Regions from separate parts of the Massilia oculi genome, predicted to be linked through region 1. Evidence: predicted binding sites of a transcription regulator. Region 1 holds the regulator's gene; the other holds the start of a gene.

The links. The regulator FliA, encoded in region 1, starts transcription of late flagellar genes. The targets are predictions, from matches to a motif close to CTAAAGTTTNNNNNNNNNNNGCCGNTA.
Region 2: the regulator FliA is predicted to act here: its motif matches at 3,574-3,600, upstream of DIR46_RS06280 (flagellar protein FliT).

The regions. Positions count from the first base shown of each region.
Region 1 is NZ_CP029343.1:4,245,434-4,251,978, reverse strand. Features, by position in the region: gene DIR46_RS19190 (hypothetical protein) at 1-287, opposite strand, end outside; gene motD (flagellar motor protein MotD) at 385-1,140, opposite strand; gene DIR46_RS19180 (flagellar motor protein) at 1,156-1,899, opposite strand; gene DIR46_RS19175 (RNA polymerase sigma factor FliA) at 1,881-2,609, opposite strand; gene DIR46_RS19170 (MinD/ParA family ATP-binding protein) at 2,656-3,477, opposite strand; gene flhF (flagellar biosynthesis GTPase FlhF) at 3,470-4,861, opposite strand; gene DIR46_RS19160 (fasciclin domain-containing protein) at 5,487-6,437, shown strand; gene flhA (flagellar biosynthesis protein FlhA) at 6,502-6,545, opposite strand, start outside.
Region 2 is NZ_CP029343.1:1,354,173-1,360,717, reverse strand. Features, by position in the region: gene fumC (class II fumarate hydratase) at 1-616, opposite strand, end outside; gene DIR46_RS06290 (FimV/HubP-related protein) at 705-1,805, shown strand; gene DIR46_RS06285 (IS1595 family transposase) at 2,161-3,129, shown strand; gene DIR46_RS06280 (flagellar protein FliT) at 3,240-3,521, opposite strand; gene DIR46_RS06275 (class I SAM-dependent methyltransferase) at 3,661-4,305, shown strand; gene DIR46_RS06270 (CsbD family protein) at 4,378-4,554, shown strand; gene DIR46_RS06265 (AI-2E family transporter) at 4,664-5,755, opposite strand; gene DIR46_RS06260 (CsbD family protein) at 5,939-6,145, shown strand; gene DIR46_RS06255 (S9 family peptidase) at 6,223-6,545, opposite strand, start outside.

The sequences.
Region 1 (6,545 bases):
CGCTTGACCATGCGGCCGGTATAGGCCAGTTCTTCCCCGGGTGTGCGCAGGTTGAAGCGCGGGGCGGTGAGGTCGTCGCCCAGGGCGATCTCGCGCGGGATCCATACCGACTGGTCGCCGCGGTTCTCGATCAGCACCCGCACCTTGACCGACTTGGCGCCGGTCTCCACCTCGAGCCGGTGATGCACGTTCACCTTGGCCTCCACGGCCTTGACCGCGCCGACCAGGCCGCCCAGCGCCAGCAACGTCGCCAGCACAGCTGCCGGCATGCTTCGTTTGACATGCATTTCGCCTCCTCCCGACACGGGGCCATCACGGTTTGACAAGCCGCCGCCGCGAATGCGGCAACGGCCTTCCGATTATGACATGAGATCTCGTTCTGGTTCAGGGCAGTATGTTACCGCCTGTTTCAGGCAGGGCCGCCAGGATGGTCACCGCCACCCGCCGGTTGCGGGTCTGCCCGGCGATGTCGGTATTCGGCGCGACCGGCCGCGTGTCGGCAAAGCCGATCGCCGACAGCCGCGCCGGCGGCAGGCCGTTGTCGATGAACAGCCGCACCACGCTCGATGCGCGCGCGGTCGACAGCTCCCAGTTCGACGGATACACCGGGCTGGCGATCGGCACGTCGTCGGTATGGCCCTCGACCTCGATGCGGTGGGTATCGTCCTTCAAGAGGCCCGCCACGGCGCCCAGCACTTCGCGCGCTTCCGGGTCGAGCAAGGCCTGGCCCTGCTCGAACAGCACGCTGGCATTGATCTCGACGCTGATGCCGCGCGCATTCTGGGTCACCCGCACCTGGCCCGATTTCACCAGCGGCAGCAGGGTCGCCGACAGCTCGCGCGCCATCACGCCCATGCGCTCCTGCTCGCGGCGGGCGGCCTCGTTGCGCTTGCGGTTGATGATGTGCGACAGCGGCAGCACCGGCTCGACGTTGGTATTCACCTGGGTCGCCGCGCCGCGTCCGCCGAAGGCGTCCCCCAGGGCGTCCGACAGCACCTGGTACTTGCCCTCGTTGACGATCGAGATCGCGTACATCACCACGAAGAAGGCGAACAGCAAGGTGATCAGGTCGGCGTAGGAGATCAGCCAGCGCTCGTGGTGTTCCTGCGGGACGTCGTCGTCGTAGCGCTTGCGGGCCATGACCTGGGTCCCCCGTCAGTGGCGCGCCAGCAGGCTGGCGACGCGTTCGTCGACCACGCGGCCGTGGTCGCCGCTGGCCAGGTCGGCGAAGACTTCGGCCAGGATCTCGTACTGCGAGACCCGGTCGTTGACGATCGCCTTGAGCTTGTTGCCGACCGGGTAGAAGAACAGGTTGGCCAGGCCGACGCCGTACACGGTCGACACGAAAGCGACCGCGATGCCGGAACCCAGGCGCGCCGGGTCGGACAGGTTTTCCATCACATGGATCAGGCCCAGCACGGCGCCCAGGATGCCGATCGTCGGCGCGTAGCCGGCCGCCGATTCCCAGATGCGCGCCGCCTGTCGCTGGGCGAATTCATAGCCGTTGATCTCGTGTTCCAGCAAACTGCGCAGCTTGTCCGGCGCGATGCCGTCCACCACCAGGCGCAGGCCCTTGGCCACGAACGGGTCGGCCTTGTTCATGTATTGTTCCAGCGACAGCAGGCCGTCGCGACGCGCCGTCTGGCTCCACAGAGTGATGTCGCGCGACAGCTTCTGGCGCCCGTTCTTGGGCGGCACGAAGACCCAGCGCAGCATGCCGAGGCCGCGCAGGAAGGTGCGCGGCTCGCTCTGCAGCAGCACGGCGCCGAAGGTGCCGACGACGACGATGGCGAAGGCGGCCGGCTGCATCAGCGATGCAAACCTGCCGCCGTCGAGCGTGTAGCCGAGGAAGATGCCGGCGATCGCCAGCACCAGGCCGCCTACGCTGGCCCAGTCCATATATGCTCTCGCAAGGTGGTGCGCAGGCGCGCGACGGCCTGGGTGTGCAGCTGCGACACCCGCGATTCACTGACGCCCATGACGGCGCCGATTTCCTTCAGGTTCAGCTCCTCTTCGTAATACAAGCCCATCAAGAGCTTCTCGCGCGGCGGCAGGTTGTCGATGGCCTCGATCACCGCGTGGCGGAAATCGGTTTCCATCAGGCCGCGCAAGGGGTCGCTGTCGTCCACCGCGTAGCGGTCGAGGAAGTTGCCGTCGCCGTCGTCGTCATGAAAATCTTCGTAATAGAGCAGCTGGTGGCCGCCCGAGTCGGCCAGCATGTCCTGGTAATCCTCGAGCGAGAGCTTGAGCGACTTGGCCACCTCGGATTCGCTCGGCGGCCGGCCCAGGCGCTGCTGCAGCTCGTGCATCGCGCTCTCGACCTTGCGCATGTTCTGGCGCGTACTGCGCGGCATCCAGTCGCTGCTGCGCAGCTCGTCGAGCATGGCGCCGCGGATGCGCAGCACCGCATAGGTCTCGAACTGGGCGCCGTGGTTGTCTTCGTAGCGGTTGATGGCATCCAGCAGGCCGATCATGCCGGCTTGTACCAGGTCATCCACTTCCACCGAAGGCGGCAGCTTGGCCTTCATGTGGTGGGCAAGGCGCTTTACCAACGGCATATGCTCCGTCAGCAAAGAATTCTTGTCCGCTTTCCCTTTGACCGTGTACATGCTGGTGTCAGTCTTCTCTCTACGTGTGTGCTATTGCCGATGTCGATTACGAACCAAAGTGGGCCGCGCTCCCCTGCCTGCCGAACTGCGGCATGGCGTGCAGCGCGAACTTGCCTGCCAGCTGGCGAAACGCCACCGACGCGCCGGCCAGCGGGAAGGCGTCGACCACGGCCCGGCCCAGGCGCGCGGCCCGGTGCAAGTACTCGTCGGCCGGTACCGAGCCCATGAAACTGAGCTTGACGGCAAGGTAACGTGTTGCTGCTGCTGACATATTATCGTATACCACCTTGGCCTCAGCCTCTGTCGCACCGGTAACAAGGATGCCGAACGGGCGCCGGCCCAGTTGCTGCGACAGCCGCTTGACCAGCGAGTAGGCATTCGTGATCGACGCCGCGCTGGTGGACACCTGGACCACGATCTCGGAATCGCTCATCGAAGCCAGCGGGAAATCGCCGTCCGGGCCGAGCTCGGCGTCGACGATCACGATGCCGGATTGCAGCGCCAGCACGTCGAAGGTATTGCCCAGGCGGCGCGCCTCGGCCGCCGTCGCGGGAGCGCCCATCGGCACCACCGAGAAGCCTTGCGGCGCCGGGCGGATCACCTGGTTCAATGCGCTTTCCTGGCGCGCCACCTGCAGCAGCGAGGCGCTGCGGTTCATGCCGAGCCGGCGCGCGACGCCGTATTCCACTTCGCAGGCATCGACGATCAGCACGTCGTTGCCGGTCTGGGCCAGCGAGGCGCCCAGGTTGACCAGCATGGCGCCCTTGTCGTCTTCAGGCGTGGCCGAGAGGAAGGTGACCACGCGCGGACGCGGGCCCTGCAGCATGCGACGCAGGCCTTCGGCCTGGTCGAAATCGAAACTAGCCAAGGTTCACCTCGCGCGCGCCAGCGGTTTGTGCAGCGGCCATCATCAGCGGCATGTCTGCGTCGGCAGTTGCATTGCCGCGGTTGCGGAAGGCGCGGTCGACCAGCAGGGCGCGGTCGGCCACGTGCAGGTCTTCCGGCACGCGCTGGCCGTTCGAGATGTAGTGCAGGTTCAGCTTCTGGCGGATCACGACGTCGAGCACGCCGCCGATCGATGCGGCTTCGTCCATCTTGGTCATGATGGCGCCGTGCAGGCCGCTGCCTTGGTAGGCGCGCACCACTTCGTTCAGCGTCTCGCCCGTCGAGGTCGAGTTCAGGCACAGCAGGCGCTTCACGTCGGCGCCCGAGCCGGACAGCATGGCGACCTGCTCGGCCACCATGTGGTCGCGCTGCGACATGCCGATGGTGTCGATCAGCACGGTGTGCTTGTTGCGCAGTTCCTTCAGGGCGATGCGCAGGTCGGCTTCGTCCTTCACCGAGTGCACCATCACGCCCAGGATCTTGCCGTAGATGCGCAATTGTTCGTGGCCGCCGATACGGTAGGCATCGGTGGTGATCAGGGCCAGCTTGTCCGGGCCGTGGCGCATCACGCAGCGCGCGGCCAGCTTGGCGGTGGTGGTGGTCTTGCCGACGCCGGTCGGGCCGACCAGGGCGTACACGCCGCCCTGCTCCAGCAGCGCGTCTTCGTTGCCGATGGTGGTCAGGTTACGGGCCAGCACGCTCTTGACCCAGCGCATCGCTTCCGCGGCATCCTTGGTTGCCGGCATTTTTTCAATCAGGAAGCGCGCCAGGGTGGCCGAGAAACCGGCGGCCAGCATCTCGCGCAGCACGGTCGCCTTGTGCGGCTCGCGCTGGGCGGTGGCGTTCCACGACAGTTCGGCCAACTGGGTTTCCATCAGGCCGCGCATGGCGCGGATCTCGCTCATCATGCCGTTCATTTCGGCGGCGGCCGATTCCTTGGCCTGGGCGATCGCGGCGCTCATCATCGAGGTCATGGCGCTCATGTCGATGGCCGGCTCCGCGGCCGGGGCGCGGCGTTCGGCGTAGGTCGGGGCTGGCTCGGCGTAGGCTGGCGCCATCGGCGCGCTTGGCGCGGCCGGGGCGCTGTCCTGCAGGCGGCGCGACAGGAAGGCCGGGGCGGCGGCGGGGGCCGGTGCGGGCGCGAGGTCTTCCAGATGCTGCAGCTGCAGGTTGGGCTTCGGCTGGGCCATTTCCGAGTCAACGGCCGGCGCGGCCAGCGAGGCCACGTCGTCGTTGTCCAGCGCGAGGATCTCGACCTGGCCGTCCACCGGACGGTTGGAGAGGATGACGGCATCCGGCCCCAGGGCTTCGCGCACTTTGCGCAATGCATCTCGGGAAGTTGCTGCCGTAAATTTCTTAACCTTCATCTGGTTCTCCGCGCTTCAATCTGGTTCTGCATGACGGGCACGATGCCTGTCGATAGGAAGCATTATTGACGATGCCCTCAGGAAACCATCAGGGGAAAAGGATGGGGAAAATGGTCTATTTCAGTTGAATCGGTAAAAACGATAGACGATGCCGGGGTGGCAGGCCAGGATTCGCGTCACAGTGGCGGCTGCTGAGCGATCTTTTCCCTCGCGGGAAGGTCCAAGCAGTTGGGCGGAGCGCCTGTCGATGGCGGGCGAAACCATCATGGTCAGACCGGTTCGACGGTTGCAATGCCGTCGACAAGGCCATGCGTCACGCCCCGGCGTCCGGGACTGGCGATTCACGCGCGCATGTCGCCGCCGCCGTCACGCCATCGGTTGACGCGCGTGTCCGGTGCTCCGCCCGCCGTTGCGGACCGCCATGCGGACAAGCCTCGCTTCAATGGTTGAATCGACATTGAACCGGCTTCCAATCGGACGATCTTGTCATTTTCCTGATTGGGAATACAGTCTGTGGCGGGTACCGGTAAGGATCAGCGCGGGTCACCATGATGCATCCGCCATTCCATCATGGTTCATTATCGGTTCAATTGACGACACGTATGTTGACCTTAGGAGAAACAAAATGGATGTCAGGAATTTTCTGAAGGCTGGTCTGGTGTGCGTTGCGCTGGCGGGGCTGGCCGGTTGCGGCAGCGACGATGACGACCCGCAACAAGTCATGGGCAATCTGGCTGAAGTGGCGAACGCGCGAGGATTCACCGCACTGTCGGCGGCCGTGGCCAAGGCGGGCATCGGCACCACGCTGACCGATCCGGGCGCGCAGTTGACCGTCTTCGCGCCAACCGACCAGGCATTCGCCGCCCTGGCCACCCGCCTCGGGTTCACGGACGCCACCGCCATGGTCAACGCACTGCCAGCGAGCGCATTGCGCAGCATCCTGACTTACCATGTCCTCGGAAGCAGGAAGACCGCCGCCGACCTCAGCGCCGGAGGCTCCTCCCAAGCGACGGCCTATGCGTACGCCAACGCACCCGCCACCCTGCGCCTGGACTTCACGGGCGGTGTCAAGATCACCGACGCGGTGCTGACGACCGCGAACGTGGTCACGCCGGACGTCCCGGCCAGCAACGGCGTCATCCATGCGGTCGACAAGGTGCTGGTGCCGCCCGGCGTGCTGAACGTGGTCCAGATGGCCCAGGCCAATCCACAGTTCGATTCGCTGGTACGCGCCGTGGTCGCCGCCGACCTGCAGGGCACGCTGGCGGGAGCCGGTCCGTTCACGGTCTTTGCGCCGACCAACGCCGCTTTTGCCGCGGCCCCGCAAAACCTGACGACGCCGCAGCTGCGGACGGTGCTGACCTACCATGTCATCGGCAGCCAGGTGCTCTCGACCCAGATCCCCTTCGGCGCCCCGGTTGCCACCGTCGCCGGCCAGTCCATCACGATCGCGTCGGGCACGCCCCCCACGATCCGCGACACGACGGCCAACCCCGCGAAGATCGTGGCGGTCGATGTCCGCGCCAGCAATGGCGTGATCCACGTGATCGACAAGGTGCTGATCCCGGCGCTGTGACGACCGTGCGACCCGGCGCGGCTGGCGTACGCCGGCCGCGCGCGGGGGCGGCCGGGGGCCTGGCTTACATCGGCACGCCCACCAGGCTGGTCACCCGAATCGTCTTGG
Region 2 (6,545 bases), 2.9 Mb from region 1:
GGGCCACGTAGCCGGAGAATTCCTGGCCCAGGGTCAGCGGCGTCGCGTCCTGCAGGTGGGTGCGGCCGATCTTGACGATCGGCTCGAAGTCGCGCGACTTGCGCAGCAGGGTGCCGCGCAGCTGGGCCAGCGCCGGCAGGACTTCCTTGGCCAGCGCCCAGGCGGAGGCCACGTGCATGGCGGTCGGGAAGATGTCGTTCGACGACTGGCCCATGTTGACGTGGTCGTTCGGGTGCAGCAGGCGGCCTTCGCCGCGCTCGCCGCCCAGCAGCTCGGAGCCGCGGTTGGCCAGCACTTCGTTCATGTTCATATTGCTCTGGGTGCCGGAGCCCGTCTGCCAGACGGCGAGCGGGAACTCGGCCGGGTGGCGGCCCTCGAGCACCTCGTCCGCAGCGCGGATGATGGCGTCGGCCTTGTCGCCGGGGAGCTTGCCGAGCGAGCGGTTGACCGCCGCCGCCGCGCGCTTGACCTGGGCCAGCGCCGCGACCAGCTCGGGCGCCATGCGTTCGGTCGAGATGTGGAAGTGGTGCAGCGAGCGCTGGGTCTGCGCGCCCCATAGGCGATCGGCTGGCACCTCGATCGGGCCAAAGCTGTCCTTCTCAATCCTGTTTTCCATAGACATTCCTGTTATGCAAGGGGCTGGGATTAAAGAGTTTATCGCAATGTCCGTTAATTACGCTTGGGCCTCTCTCTTGTTATTCCTTATGGCTAGCCGCCTCCCCCTGATCATCACTTGCGCGCTACTCTCTGGCGCGGCCGGCGCGGCCGGCGCGGCCGAACTGGGCGAAGCGCAGGTGCGTTCGTATATCGGCCAGCGCCTGGTGGCCGATATCGAGCTGACCATGCTCGACGCCCCGGCCACCCCCGTGCAGGCGCGCCTGGCGCATCCGAACGTCTACCGCGGCGCCAATATCGGCATGCCGCACGTGCTGTCGACCCTGGCCATGACTGTGACGCAGCGCGAGGGCCGCCAGTTCCTGCAAGTGACGTCGCTGGCCCCGGTTGAATCAAACCGGCTGCACCTGTACCTGGAACTGACCGATGGCGGCCAGCGCGACGTGCGCCTGGTGACCTTGTCGATGGCGCCGGATCCGAATCCGCCGCCACCGCCGGCGCCGGTCAGGATGCCGGCGCCGGTCGTGGCCGACACGGCGGCGCCCGCGCCCGTCGTGGCCAAGCCGCCGCCCAAGCCGCGTCCGCCTCCACCGCCCAAGCCGGTCGTTGCGAAGATCGCGCCGAGGCCGGAACCGGAATCCAGACCGGAACCGAAACAGGAAGCCCAGCCGGCACCGGCAGCCGAGCCGAAGCCGGCCCCCAGGGCGCTGCCCCTGCCACTGGCCGCCCCGGCGGCGCCGGCCGCTTGCGCGCCCGCGCCCGACGTCGACCGCTCGACCGTGTGCGCCGCGCTGGACTACAAGAATGCGCAGTTGCGCGAGCAGATCGGCCAGCTGGAAGACAAGGTGAAGGTATTGCAGGTGGCGCTGGGCGCCAGCCCGGCGGCCGTCAGCAAGCCGCGGCCGCTCGACCCGAACAAGCCGCATCCGGCGCGGCGGCGTCCGGCGCCCGAGCCGGAGGCGCCGACGCCCTGGGACTGGATCGCCGGCGGCCTTGGCGCCGTGCTGGCGCTGGCCGTCGCTGCGATCCTGATGGTGCGGCGTCGCAAGCGGGCAGGGCGGATCCAGCCCATGCCGGGTATGCCCTTGATGACCCGCCTGCGCCAGCGTTTCGCGCGCAAGAAAGCGAGCCAGGAGCCGGTCGAGCCGAAGCTGGACGAGACTGAACAGGAAATGTCTACACAAGTTTGATTTTGCGTTATACTGGACTTGTGATCGACGAGGTCACAGACGGCACAGGGTCTGCGCAGCCACCACCGATAGCGTGGCGCGACAACAGACGACCGTTGATGAAACGCCTGTGACCGGAAGCAGTCCACTTGCCTGCAGCGGCGGTGGGCGCCGGGAGCAACCGGCAAGAGGCGACGCCAGCAGATAGCTGGGGTTCGTCCTCCACCCGATTCGCGGTCGAGCCCCTGGCTCGATGGCATCCAAGGCGCCCGATGGGCGCTTTTTTTTGGCGCTGTACCCGTTAGATATGGATGAGCATTGAACTGCTGAGCTGACCCGCGGTCCAACCCCGGTCGTCATCGATCGGGAGCGCGCAATGAAAGCGCCGGAGTTTGCGAAGCTGTTCAACGGGCTGCCGCTGCTGAACCAGTGGCAGCGGCAGCAGGTGCTCGCCGTCCTGCATCCGGCAGCCGGGCTCGACCGAGTGATCGCCCTCATCGGCGAGATCCGGTCAAAGGAGCGCTGCTGCCCCGACTGCGGCTGCGAGCGTTGTCACCACCATGGCCAGGCCAACGACTTGCAACGCTTTCGCTGCCGCGCATGCGGCCGTACCTTCAACGACCTGACCGGCACGCCGCTGGCGCGGCTGAGGCACAAGGACAAGTGGCTCGATTACCTGGACACGATGCTCGATTCCCGCACGGTCCGCTCTGCGGCCAAGCGGGTAGGCGTGCACCCGAACACGACGTTTCGCTGGCGCCACCGCTTCCTCGACCGGGTCAAGGACGACCGGCCCGAGCGCCTGGCCGGCATCGTCGAGGCCGACGAGATGTTCCTGCTCGAATCGCAGAAGGGGGCGCGCAAGCTCCATCGCCCTCCGCGCAAACGCGGTGGCAGGGCCGCCTTGCGCGGCATTTCACGTCACCTCGACTGCATCCTGGTGGCGCGCGACCGCAGTGGACAGACCATTGATGCCGTCACCGGCCGCGGCGCCTTGAAAGTGACCCAACTGATCAAGCACCTGCTGCCGAAACTCGATTCGCAAGCGCTGCTGGTCACCGACGCCAACGCCGCCTACCGCGCCTTCGCCCAAGTCCATGGCATTGCGCACCAGGCCGTCAATCTCAGCGCCGGCGAGCGGGTGCGCAGCGGCGTCGAGGGCGCGATCCATGTTCAACATGTGAACGCTTATCATCGGCGCTTCAAGGAATGGCTGGCGCGCTTCCATGGCGTGGCGTCGCGCTGGCTACCCAACTACCTTGGCTGGCATTGGGCGATCGATGGTGGGAGGGTCACTTCCGTCGAGCAATTGCTGCGTATCGCATTCAAGGTCATCAACAGATAACGATGACAGCGCCTTTTCTTTGGCGCTTCGCTCCCTCGCGCCGCAGTCGGTCTTTATTCCTGCAACAAAAAAGGCACCCGCAGGTGCCTTGGTTCAGTATTCGCCAGGAATCAGTGCGCCTGCAGCGCGCGGTCCAGCTGGCCATCGAACGGCTCGGTCACGTCGCGGATCGCGCGGTCGTTGGCCATCAGCTGCTTGAGCAGGTCGATCTTGCGCAGGCGCTGGGCGCCCTCCAGGGCCGGCATGCCGGCGGCGGCGCTGCGCGCTTCGACCTTGGCTTCCACGTTCAGGTTGGCAAACTCGTTCCAGTCTCCGGCCTTGGCGGCTTGCGACATCTGACGGGTCAGGCCAGCCAGGTTTTCGTACATCGCGAGGACTTCGTTTGCGTTCATGTTGCCACCAAAACAATGAAACTCCGGCCGGATTGCCGGTTGTCTGGTTCTTTTACGGCAGGGATTTTGGGAACTTTAGGGTTTTTTTGAATTTTTTTTGAATTTTTTTCCCGGGGCCGCCAGCTGGCATACTGTCGACATGGATCATCAGAACAATCACAGTCACGAGGCGCACGACGACATCGCCCGCCGGACGCTCGCGCATTACGAGCGCAATGCCGACTCCTTCTTCGCCGGCACGATCGACCACGACGTCAGCCAGAACATCGCCGCCCTGCTGGATGCAATCGAGGCGCCGGCGCCTTACACCATTCTCGACCTGGGCTGCGGACCGGGGCGCGACCTCAAGACCTTCAGTGCGCTCGGCCACCGCGCCATCGGCGTCGACGGCAGCGAGCGCTTCGTGGCCATGGCGCGCGACTACAGTGGCTGCGAGGTATGGCGCCAGGATTTCCTGCACCTTGATCTGCCTCAAGCGACCTTTGACGGCATCTTTGCCAATGCCGTGTTGTTCCATGTACCGAGCGCCGCCTTGCCGCAGGTGCTGGTGCATCTGCACGCCGCGCTCAAGCCGGGCGGGGTGCTGTTCAGTTCGAATCCGCGCGGCGACAACCGGGAAGGCTGGAACGGCCCGCGCTATGGCAGTTATTACGACTACGCCACCTGGGAACGCTATCTGCTCGCGGCCGGCTTCACGGCCCTGCATCATTACTACCGGCCGCCCGGCTTCCCTCGCGACCAGCAACCGTGGCTGGCCAGCGTCTGGCGTAAGCCTGTTTGTTAAGCGACGAACAGAACTGCCTGGAAGTTACTCCTATTCTTAAGGCTCATCCACGGACCAGGCAAGGAGACTGCAATGAACAAGGATCAAGTCAAGGGCAAGGCGAAGGAAGTCGGCGGCAAGGTGCAGCAGAAGGTCGGCGAAGCCGTCGGCAGCCGCCAGCAGCAGAGCGAAGGCCTGTCGAACCAGGCCGAGGGCAAGGCCCAGAAGAAGATCGGCGACGTGAAGGAAATCGCCAAAGGCAATCGCTGATCTGCCTTCTGCACCATGACAAAGCCGCGCAATCGCGCGGCTTTGTCGTTGGCGCCCACGGTTTCAGCGATGCCGTGGCGCGCCGCGCCGTCAATGCGGCGCGCCGGCGCTAGCTTGCCCCTTTCGCCGGTCTGTCCCCCAGCACGTCTTCTATATAGAGCATCCTGACCAGTACCGCCAGCACGGCGGCCAGGGGCGTGGCCAGCGCCACGCCGGCGAAGCCGAACAGGGTGCCAAAGATCAGTTGCATCACGATCACTAGCGCGGGCGGCAATTCGATCGCCTTGGCTTCGATCATCGGCTGCAGCACATAACCTTCGAGCATATTGATCGCCGCGAACAGCAACAGTGCATACATCGCCATTTCCGGGCTGATCGACAGCGCCAGCAGCACGGCCGGGATGCCGGCCATGATCGGGCCGAGGTAGGGAATGAAGTCGAGCAGACCGGCGATGATGCCCAGGATCAGCGCCAGCGGTACGCCCAGCAGGGACAGCCCGATCGCGGTGGTGGTGCCCACGATCAGCATCGACAGCGCCTTGCCGAGCAGCCAGCTGGCGAGCGAATCGCTCATCTCGTCGATGACCTCGCGTGCGCGGCCGCGCTTGTGTTGCGGGATCAGGCGGATGAAGCCGCCGGTATAGACGCCCGGCGTGGCGGCGAAATAGATGCCGACGAAGATGATGATGACGACGTTGCCGAGGGCGCCCAGGACGCCCGAGAAGAACAGGCCGGCGTTCGGTACCAGCGAACTCATTTGCTTGACGATGTCTTCCGGCGGCGGCAGCTCGTCCACCACACGCTTGAGCAGCGGATGCTGTGCGACTTCGCCCTGCAGACGCTCGATGGCGGCCGGGATTTCCTCCGCCAGCTGGGTCGACTGCTCGGAAATCTGCGGCGCCATGGCCCAGCCGCCCAGGCCGATGATGGCGCCGAGCAGCAGCACGACGATGCCGAGCGCGAGCTTGCGCCGCATGTGGAAGCGCCGGTGCATGATCTCGCTCAATTTATAGAGCAAGATGGCGAACAGGATGCAGGCAAACACCAGCAGCAGCGCATCGGCCGCGAGCACGACGGCGGCCAGGCCGAGGATGAACAGCACGGCGATGCCATTGACGAGGGTCACGCGGCGCGCCAGGCGGCGCTGGGCCTGCGGAGCTTCGTGGGTTGCCGGGACGGCGTCGGTATTGTTGTTATTCATGGAGAATTCTCTTCTTGAGCGGCGGGCCGCGTTGCAAGAAAAGATTAGCATTTGAGCTACAAAAATGTCGCGCGGGTGGGGACGGATCGCTGTGTGCGTGCGCTAACAGATGAGCAGGTGCGGATGGACTATTCTGTACCCATCGCATGGCCATCCAGGCATGCATTACTCAAGGAGAACACCATGAACAAGGACCAAGTCGAAGGCAAACTGAAAGACATCGGCGGCAAGATTCAGGAAGGCGCCGGCAAAATGGTGGGCAGCACCGAGCAGCAGGCCAAGGGCCTGGCGAACCAGGCCGAGGGCAAGACCCAGGAAGCCTATGGCGACGCGAAAGAGGTCGTGAAGGATGCCGTGGACGAAGCAAACCGTCCAACGCCACGTCCGTAAGCCACACCGCGCTTTGACAGCGCAATGAAAAACGGCCGCGTCGATCGACGCGGCCGTTTTGTTTTGGAAAGCAACGATCAGTTCGGCTGCGTGCCGCCCAGCTGCTTCTTGAAGTAGGACTCGATCAGGCCATACACGTGGCGCTGGTTGGTGCGGCCCGACATGCCGTGCTTGGCGCCCGGATAGGTCATCAGGTCGAACTGCACATTGCGCTTCACAAGCTCATCGATCAACAGGGTGGTGTTCGAGAACAGGACATTGTCGTCGGCCATGCCGTGGATCAGCAGCAGATGCGATTTCATGCCGTCCAGGTGGGCGAACACGCCGCTGCGCTTGTAGGCTTCCGGATCGCCCTTGGGCGTACCGCCAACGTAGCGCTCGGTATAGTGGGTGTCGTACA